DNA from 2 places in the Streptomyces sp. 11x1 genome. Region 1 is predicted to be linked to the other one. Evidence: predicted binding sites of a transcription regulator. Region 1 holds the regulator's gene; the other holds the start of a gene.
What was found. The regulator HspR, encoded in region 1, represses chaperone genes until heat shock. The targets are predictions, from matches to a motif close to TTGAGNNNNNNNNNCTCAA.
Positions count from the first base shown of each region.

Region 2: the regulator HspR is predicted to act here: its motif matches at 2,337-2,355, upstream of dnaK (molecular chaperone DnaK).

Region 1 covers NZ_CP122458.1:4,787,171-4,791,564, forward strand. Annotated here, with positions in the region: gene P8T65_RS20890 (PA14 domain-containing protein) at 133-2,193, shown strand; gene P8T65_RS20895 (heat shock protein transcriptional repressor HspR) at 2,278-2,733, opposite strand; gene dnaJ (molecular chaperone DnaJ) at 2,739-3,920, opposite strand; gene grpE (nucleotide exchange factor GrpE) at 3,972-4,394, opposite strand, start outside.
Region 2 covers NZ_CP122458.1:1,826,151-1,830,544, reverse strand. Annotated here, with positions in the region: gene P8T65_RS08110 (DUF2201 family putative metallopeptidase) at 1-1,775, shown strand, start outside; gene P8T65_RS08105 (OsmC family protein) at 1,879-2,304, shown strand; gene dnaK (molecular chaperone DnaK) at 2,428-4,323, shown strand; gene P8T65_RS08095 (helix-turn-helix transcriptional regulator) at 4,337-4,394, opposite strand, start outside.

The DNA of each region.
Region 1 (4,394 bases):
TCCGCTCCGCGCCCCCACACACCCCACCCACCCCGTACAACCATCCCCCCACCCCAAACGTCTGATCGTCACCGGCGGGGGTTACACCGCCGGTGACGATCGCCCTCCTGCCCTGAAGGACCCCAGGACCCCATGACCTCAGTCAGACGCTCGACGACGGCCGCCGCGGCCGTCGTCGTGCTCGCCACCGCCGGCGGTCTGCTCGTCTCGACCGCCACGGCGGCGAACGCCGCCGTCACCTGCTCCTCCCCCGTCTTCAAGCGGCAGTTCTTCGCGAACACCACTTTCTCCGGCACCCCGAAGAGGACGGACTGCGACAGCGCGATCGACCAGAACTGGGGCACCGGCGCACCCGCCACCGGCCTGCCGTCCAACAACTTCGGCGTCCGCTGGACCGTGACCCGCGACTTCGGCTCCGGCGGCCCCTTCACGCTCTCCGTCTCCGGTCTGGACGGCATCCGCGTCTATCTGGACCCGGGCACGACCGACGCCCGCAAGATCAGCCTCTGGAAGAACGGCTCGACGACCGTCTCCAAGACCCTCAACCTCACCATCCCCTCCGGCAAGCACACCCTGCGCGTCGACTACGTCAACTGGACCGGCGCCGCCAAGGTCAAGTTCACGTACACGCCCCGCACCTCCGCCGACGTCGACAAGGTCAAGCCGCTAGTCCCGACGGGGGCCGCGGTCACGTACGACGAAGCCACCGGCAGGGCCAAGGTCACCTGGGCGAAGAACAAGGAGATGGACCTCGCCGGGTACAAGGTCTACCGGCGGCTCAAGGGCACGTCGTTCGGCAGCACGCCGCTCGCGACGACCACCTCCACCTCGTACACCGACACCGGGCTGCCGAAGTCGGGCGCGGCGTACTACTACGAGGTCCGCGCCTACGACAGGGCGGGCAACACGTCGACGGGCACGGCCGATCAGCTGGTCACCACGGTGGACCGGATCCCGCCGACCGTCCGGGATCTGAAGGTCAGCGGTGAGTCCTCCCTCGACGGGGTGTCGCTCTGGTGGATGTCCGAGGGGGCCGAGACGAACCGGCTGCTGAGGGCCGCCTCGCCCGACGGGCCGTTCGAGGAGGTCAAGGGCCCCTGGGGCAACTCGGCGACCGATGCCACCGCCCCGTACGGGGAGACCTCGTACTACAAGGTCGCGGTGTCGGACGCGGCGGGCAACACCGCGTACTCGTCGGTGGTGTCGATCGCCAGGCCGCTCGCGGTGCCGTACCTCTGGAAGACGGAGAACCGGCCGGAGGACGGCGGCGGCGTCGATCTGCGCTGGGACGTGTCGCCGTACGCGCCGACCGAGTTCCGGGTCCACCGCGAGGAGCGCCGTTTCGACAACGCGACCGGGACCTTCGACGTCGTCGACTCCCAGGTCGTGCCCTGCGAACCGAAGCTCACCGACACCGCCTACGGCACCAGGTACAGCTACACCTGCACCGACACCACGGTCGTGCCGAGCCCCGACGACGGGTTCTACGTGTACTGGGTGACGACCGTCGACGCGCTCGGCCGGGAGTCGGGCCCCTCGCAGACCATCTCCCACGGCTACGGCGACGGCACCGCCCCGCCGCTCGTCACCGGGTTCACGGCCACCGCCACCGAGTACGGCACGGTCCTCGACTGGGACGACAGCCCGGTCGCCGACCTCGCCGAGTACAACGTGTTCCGGGTCAGCACGGTGGACGACGGGACCGGGTACACGCATGTGGGCACGGTCAAGGCGGGCACCAGTCGGCTCGTCGACTCGGGGAACCTCCAGGACGGCGAGCACCACACGTACTTCGTGGACGCGGTGGACACCTCGGGCAACTCCAACTACACGCTGGCCGACAAGATGGTGTCCACGACCGTCACCGAACTCGACCTGCGGCCCACCGTGGAGACCCCCGCGGACTGGCTGGTCGACGCGAGCGCCGAGAAGGCCGCCGGCGGGACCGGGGTCGACCTCACCTGGAAGCTGTCCAGCGACTCCGACGGGACGGACATCACGGGCTACCGGGTGTACCGGTGGAACCCGGCCACCGCCGCCTACGAGCCCCTGACCGCCGACCCGGTCACCGGCACGTCGTACACCGACACCACGGCCGCCGCCGGCACCACCCACTTCTACTGGGTGACCGCCCTCCACACCGACGGCACCGAATCGCCCCCCGGCGACGCCTGGGTGGCTCTGGCCCCCTGAGCACACCTACAAGGACGCGGCAGGGGCCCGGGGGTTCAGCCGAACAGCTGAATCTCCGGGCCCCTGACCGCACTTGACGTGCCGTCAGTCTGCGGACGTCTGCCGCCCCTTAGGCCGCCACACCACCAACGCGCTGCTCTGCTGCACTTCCTGGTACGGCACCAGATCGCGACGGTACGACGCGTGGACCGCCGCCTCGCGCTGGCGCATGGCCGCGGCGGCGCCGTCGAGCGCGGCCTCCATCTCGGCCACCCGGGACTGGAGCGCGGCGACCTGGTTCTCCAGTTCGATGATGCGCTTGATGCCGGCCAGGTTGATGCCCTCGTCCTGCGACAACTGCTGGACGGTACGCAGCAGTTCGATGTCACGGGCCGAGTAGCGACGGCCCCGCCCGGCGGTGCGGTCCGGGGAGACCAGGCCGAGACGGTCGTACTGGCGCAGGGTCTGCGGGTGCAGTCCGGAGAGCTGGGCGGCCACCGAGATGACGTACACCGGTGTCTCTTCCGTCAGCTCATAAGGGTTCCTACGGCGGCCGTCCATCACATTCATGCTCCCTTCGCGGCCTGGAACAGCTCCGCTCGCGGGTCCTCGCCCGCAGTCGCCTCGCGATACGCCTCCAGCGCGTCACGAGCCTTCCCCGACAGGTCCTTCGGGACACTCACCTCGACCGTGATCAGCAGGTCCCCGCGGGTGCCGTCCTTGCGGAAGGCGCCCTTGCCCCGGGCCCGCATCGTACGGCCGTTGGGGGTGCCCGGAGGCAGTTTCAGGGTGACCGGCGGACCGCCCAGGGTCGGGACCCGGACCTCTCCGCCGAGCGCCGCCTCGGGGTACGTCACCGGGACGGTCACCGTGAGGTTGTCGTCCTTGCGGCCGAACACCGGGTGCGGGTCGACGTGCACGACGACGTACAAGTCGCCCGCCGGGCCGCCCCGTTCACCGGGGGCGCCCTTGCCGCGCAGCCGGATCCGCTGGCCGTCGGAGACGCCCGCCGGGATCCGGACCTGCATGGTGCGGGAGGACTTGGCGCGCCCCGAGCCGTGGCAGATGTCGCAGGGGTGCTCGGCGATCAGGCCGCGGCCCTTGCAGTCCGGGCAGGGGTCCGTCAGGGAGAAACCGCCGCCGGAGCCCCGCGCGACCTGGCCGGTGCCGACGCACGTCGGGCACACCCGGGGGGTGCCGTTGGCGTCGCCGGTGCCCGAACATGCCTTGCAGGGCGACTGCGAGGACATGCGCAGCGGTACGGTCGCGCCCTCGATGGCCTCGGTGAAGCTCAGCGTGACCTCGGACTCGATGTCCTGGCCGCGCCGGGGCTGCACCCGCGTGGTGCCGGAGCTGCCCCGGTTGAACAGGCCGCCGAAGACATCGCCGATGCCCCCGCCGAAACCGCCCGCGCCCTGGCCGCCGCCCTGCGCGCCGCCTCCGAAGAGGTCGCCCAGGTCGAAGTTGAACGAGCCGCCACCGGCGCCGGGCCCGGGGCGGAAGCCGCCGTTGCCGAAGAGGGTGCGGGCCTCGTCGTACTCCTTGCGCTTCTTGGGGTCACCGAGGATGTCGTTGGCCTCGGAGATCTCCTTGAAGCGCTCCTCGGCCTTGACGTTCCCCTTGTTGGCGTCCGGGTGGTATTCGCGGGCGAGTTTGCGGTACGCCTTCTTGATCTCGGCCTCGGTGGCGTCCTTGGGGACGCCGAGGACCTTGTAGTAGTCCTTCTCGATGAAGTCCTTGGTACTCATCCTCGACGTCCCTCCTTCCACTCACCCTGCATGCCGTGCCGGCCTGTGGCGTCAGCCCTCGTCCGGGCCACCGCTCTCCTTGTCGTCGGCACCGGAGGCACCCTCGGCCTCCTCGGCCTTGGCCGTCTGCGCGCCGGGCTGCGGCTCGGCCACGGCCACCCGCGCGGGGCGGATGGTGCGCTCGCCGATGCGATACCCCGGCTGGAGAATCGCCACGCACGTCGTCTCGGTGACGTCGGGCGCGTAGCTGTGCATCAGGGCCTCGTGGATCGTCGGGTCGAAGGGCTCGCCCTCCTTGCCGAACTGCATGAGGCCCATCTTCGCGGCGACGGTCTCGAGCGACTCCGCGACGGACTTGAAGCCGCCGACGAGTTCGCCGTGCTCGCGCGCGCGGCCGATGTCGTCGAGCACGGGCAGGAGTTCGGTCAGGAGGTTCGCGATGGCGATCTCCTTGACCGTGATCCGGTCGCGCTC
Region 2 (4,394 bases), 3.0 Mb from region 1:
AGACACAGCGGGACCTCGCCACCGAGGCGTTCGAGGCGGGACTGGAGGCGGTGCGGCGCAACTCCGCGCTGCGGGCGGTCGGGTTCAGCGTCTGCCGCAAGGAGAAGTGCGACCTGGCGCCCCGCGAGGGCCTCGTCCGGGTCGACTCCGAGGGCGTGCTGCACGCGCACCCCGACCGGCTCGCGGCCCCCGACGTCTGGGCCTGGGCCATCGCCCACGCCGCCATCCACCTCGGCTTCGGGCACGTCCCGGCGGCGCGGGGCGAGCGCGCCCAGCCCGACCGGTTCGACCTCGCCGCCCGCTGCGTCGCCGTCAACCGGTTCCTGCTCACCTTCCCCGTCGGCCTGACCCCCGAGAACCTGCCCGACCGCTACCCGGACGGCGACGAGGAGCGCCTCGCCGCCCGCTGGCGCCGTGACGGACTCCCGGCGGCGTACGAGCACTGCGGCACGTCCGGCGGCGAGCCCGACCAGCTGCTGCTGTCCTGGCCCACGTGGCGGGGCACACCCACGGACTGGCAGCTCGCCTTCGCGCACGCCCTCACCCGCACGATGTCCGCCGCGATGGACATGGCCGGCGGCCGCCGTGAGTCCCTGGACGACGAGCCGACCCGCATGCGGCCCTGGGAGAAGGCGCTGAGCTGGTTCATCTCCTCCTACCCGCTGCTCGGCGGCATCGCGGCCGGCATCCGGATCGTCGCCGACGTCGAACTCGCCCATGCCCACGGCATCTCCGTCGCGGCCGTCGACGCGGAGGCGGGCGAGATCTACATCAACCCGCTCCGCCAGTTCGACGACGAGGAGTGGCGGTTCGTCCTCGCCCACGAGATGCTGCACGCCGCCCTGCGCCACGGCGACCGCTGCGGCACCCGCGACCCCTTCCTGTTCAACATCGCCGCCGACTACGTCATCAACGACTGGCTGCGCGAGATGCAGGTCGGCACCATGCCCGAGGGGCTGCTGTACGACCCCGGACTGACCGGGCTGTCGGCCGAGGAGGTCTACGACCGGATCGTCGGTGACCTGCGCCGGATGCGCAGGCTCGCCACCCCGCGCGGCAGGGGCGTGGGCGACATCCTCGGCGGTCCGCTCGGCTCGCCGCGCGACTACGTGGACCTCGACGAGTTCTACCGCCGGGGCCTGGCCCGGGGCTTCGACCTGCACGAGCGGCAGGAACGCGGCCTGCTGCCCGCCGGTCTGGTCGAGGAGATCCGCGCCCTCAGCCATCCGCCCCTGCCCTGGGACGCGCAACTCGCCCGCTGGTTCGACGAGTTCGTACCCAGCCCCCAGGCCGTACGCACCTACGCGCGCCCCTCGCGCCGTCAGTCCGCCACCCCCGACATCCCGCGCGCCGGACGGTACTTCCCGCCCGAGGAGGTCGCCCGCTGCACCTTCGGCGTCGTCCTCGACACCTCCGGCTCCATGGACCGGACGCTGCTCGGCAAGGCGCTGGGCGCGATCGCCTCGTACGCGGCGGCCCGGGACGTACCGGCCGCCCGGGTCGTGTTCTGCGACGCCGCCCCGCACGACGCGGGGTACCTGCCGGTCACCGAGATCGCCGGACGGGTACGGGTACGCGGGCGCGGCGGTACGGAACTGCAGCCGGGCGTCGATCTGCTGCACCGCGCCGACGACTTCCCGCCGGGCGCACCGGTCCTGGTCATCACGGACGGCTGGTGCGACGTGCTGCGGGTGCGGCGGGAGCACGCGTATCTGATTCCCCAAGGTGCTCGCCTGCCGTTCACCGCGCGGGGGCCGGTGTTCAGGGTGAGATGAGCCTCGTACCCGCCGGAGTGTGATCGGATGGGGGCACGGAACCCCGGCGGCGGAACCCCGGCGACGGGACTCCGGCATCGTGACTGACAGGAAAGGACTCATCGTGGCCACCACGCGCACCGCACACACCGTCTGGGAAGGCGAGCTGCTCAAGGGCACCGGCACCGTCACCTTCGACTCCTCCGGCATCGGTTCGCAGCCGGTGTCGTGGCCGTCGCGCGCGGAGCAGGCGAACGGCAAGACCAGCCCCGAGGAGCTGATCGCGGCCGCCCACTCCAGCTGCTTCTCCATGGCGCTCTCCCACGGCCTCACGGGCGCGGGCACCCCGCCCACCCGCCTGGAGACCAAGGCCGACGTGACGTTCCAGCCCGGCGAGGGCATCACCGGCATCCACCTCACCGTCCGCGGCGAGGTGCCCGGCCTCGACGCGGCCGGCTTCCAGGAGGCGGCCGAGGGCGCAAAGAAGAACTGCCCGGTCAGCCAGGCCCTGACCGGCACGACGATCACGCTGACGGCCGAGCTGGCCTGACCGTCTGCTTCGTGCGCCCCGTCTCCGCCCCATTGACAAGAGCCCACTCAAGTTTTGTGCTGGTGGTGGGAACACTTGGCGGACCTCGCGGGTCCTTGCGGACTCCGCTGGAAGGGGACGGCGATGGGGCGTGCGGTCGGGATCGATCTCGGGACGACGAACTCGGTGGTGGCCCTGCTGGAGGGCGGTGAGCCGACCGTCGTCGTCAACACGGAGGGGCAGCGGACCACACCGTCGGTGGTGGCCTTCGCCAAGAACGCCGAGGTGCTCGTCGGCGAGATCGCCAAGCGGCAGGCCGTGACGAACGTGGAGCGCACGGCGCGCTCCGTCAAACGCCACATGGGCGACGCGAGTTGGCGGTTCCCCACGGAGGGCTCCGTGGACGGCACCCGCTACCGGGCCCAGGAACTGTCCGCGCGCGTCCTGCAGAAGCTGAAGCGGGACGCCGAGTCGTACCTCGGCGAGGACGTCACCGACGCGGTCATCACCGTGCCCGCGTACTTCGACGACGCGCAGCGGCAGGCGACCAAGGAGGCGGGGGAGATCGCGGGCCTGAAGGTCCTGCGGATCATCAACGAGCCCACGGCGGCGGCCCTCGCCTACGGCCTGGACCGGGGCGAGGAGCAGACCGTCCTCGTCTTCGACCTCGGCGGCGGCACCTTCGACGTCTCCCTCCTGGAGATCGGTGACGGGGTCATCGAGGTGAAGGCCACCAACGGCGACACCCGGCTCGGGGGCGACGACTGGGACCAGCGGGTCGTCGAACACCTCGTCCAACGCTTCCGGGGGCAGCACGGCGTCGATCTCGGCCGCGACAAGATGGCGTTGCAGCGGCTGCGGGAGGGCGCGGAGCGGGCCAAGATCGAGCTGTCCAGCTCCTCCGAGACGTCGATCAACCTCCCGTACGTCACTGCTTCCGCGGAAGGGCCCCTCCACCTGGAGGAGACGCTGACGCGCGCCCAGTTCCAGGAGCTGACCGCCGACCTGCTCGATCGGTGCAGGACGCCGTTCCACCAGGCCGTCAAGGACGCGGGGGTGAAGCTCGCGGCGATCGACCACGTCATCCTCGTGGGCGGTTCGACGCGGATGCCCGCCGTGAGCGGCCTGGTCCGGGAACTCACCGGCAAGGACCCGCACAAGGGGGTGAACCCCGACGAGGTGGTGGCGGTCGGCGCCGCGCTCCAGGCGGGCGTCATCCGGGGCGACGTGAAGGACGTCCTGCTGCTCGACGTCACCCCGCTGTCCTTGGGCATCGAGACCAAGGGCGGCATCATGACCAAGCTGATCGAGCGCAACACGACGATTCCCACGCGCCGTTCGGAGATCTTCACGACGGCGGCCGACAACCAGTCCTCGGTCGGCATCCAGGTGTACCAGGGGGAGCGGGAGATCGCCGCGTACAACAAGAAGCTGGGCGTCTTCGACCTCACCGGGCTGCCGCCCGCGCCGCGCGGTGTCCCGCAGATCGAGGTGGCCTTCGACATCGACGCGAACGGCATCATGCACGTCTCGGCGAAGGACCTCGCCACCGGCCGTGAACAGAAGATGACGGTGACCGGCGGCTCCGCGCTCCCCAAGGACGACATCGACCGCATGATGCGGGAGGCCGAGCAGTACGCCGACGACGACCGCCGGCGCCGCGAGGCCGCCGAGACCCGCAACCACGCCGAGCAACTCGCCTACCAGACCGAGAAGTTCCTCCGCGAGAACGAGGCGCGCGTCCCCGTCGACAGCAGGGCCGAGGTGGAGGCCGCGGTGGCGGAGGTGAAGCGCCTCCTGGAGCACCCCGAGGACACCGCGTCCCTCCGCGCCGCCACCGACCACCTCTCCGCCGTCAGCCAGCGCATGGGCCAGGCCATGTACGCGGCGGCGGCCGCAGACCGGGCCGAGACACCGCCCCCCGGCCCGGCCGGCAACGGGAACGGGAAGGCGGCCGAGGACGACGACACGACGGTGGTCGACGCGGAGATCGTGGACGAGGAGAAGGGGCCGAAGGGAGGGGCGGGAGGGGCGGCGTAGCCGCCCGGGGGGCTCAGTACGTGTCGCGGTACCGCTTCAGGATGTCCCGTGTCGCCTCGGCGGAGGCCGCG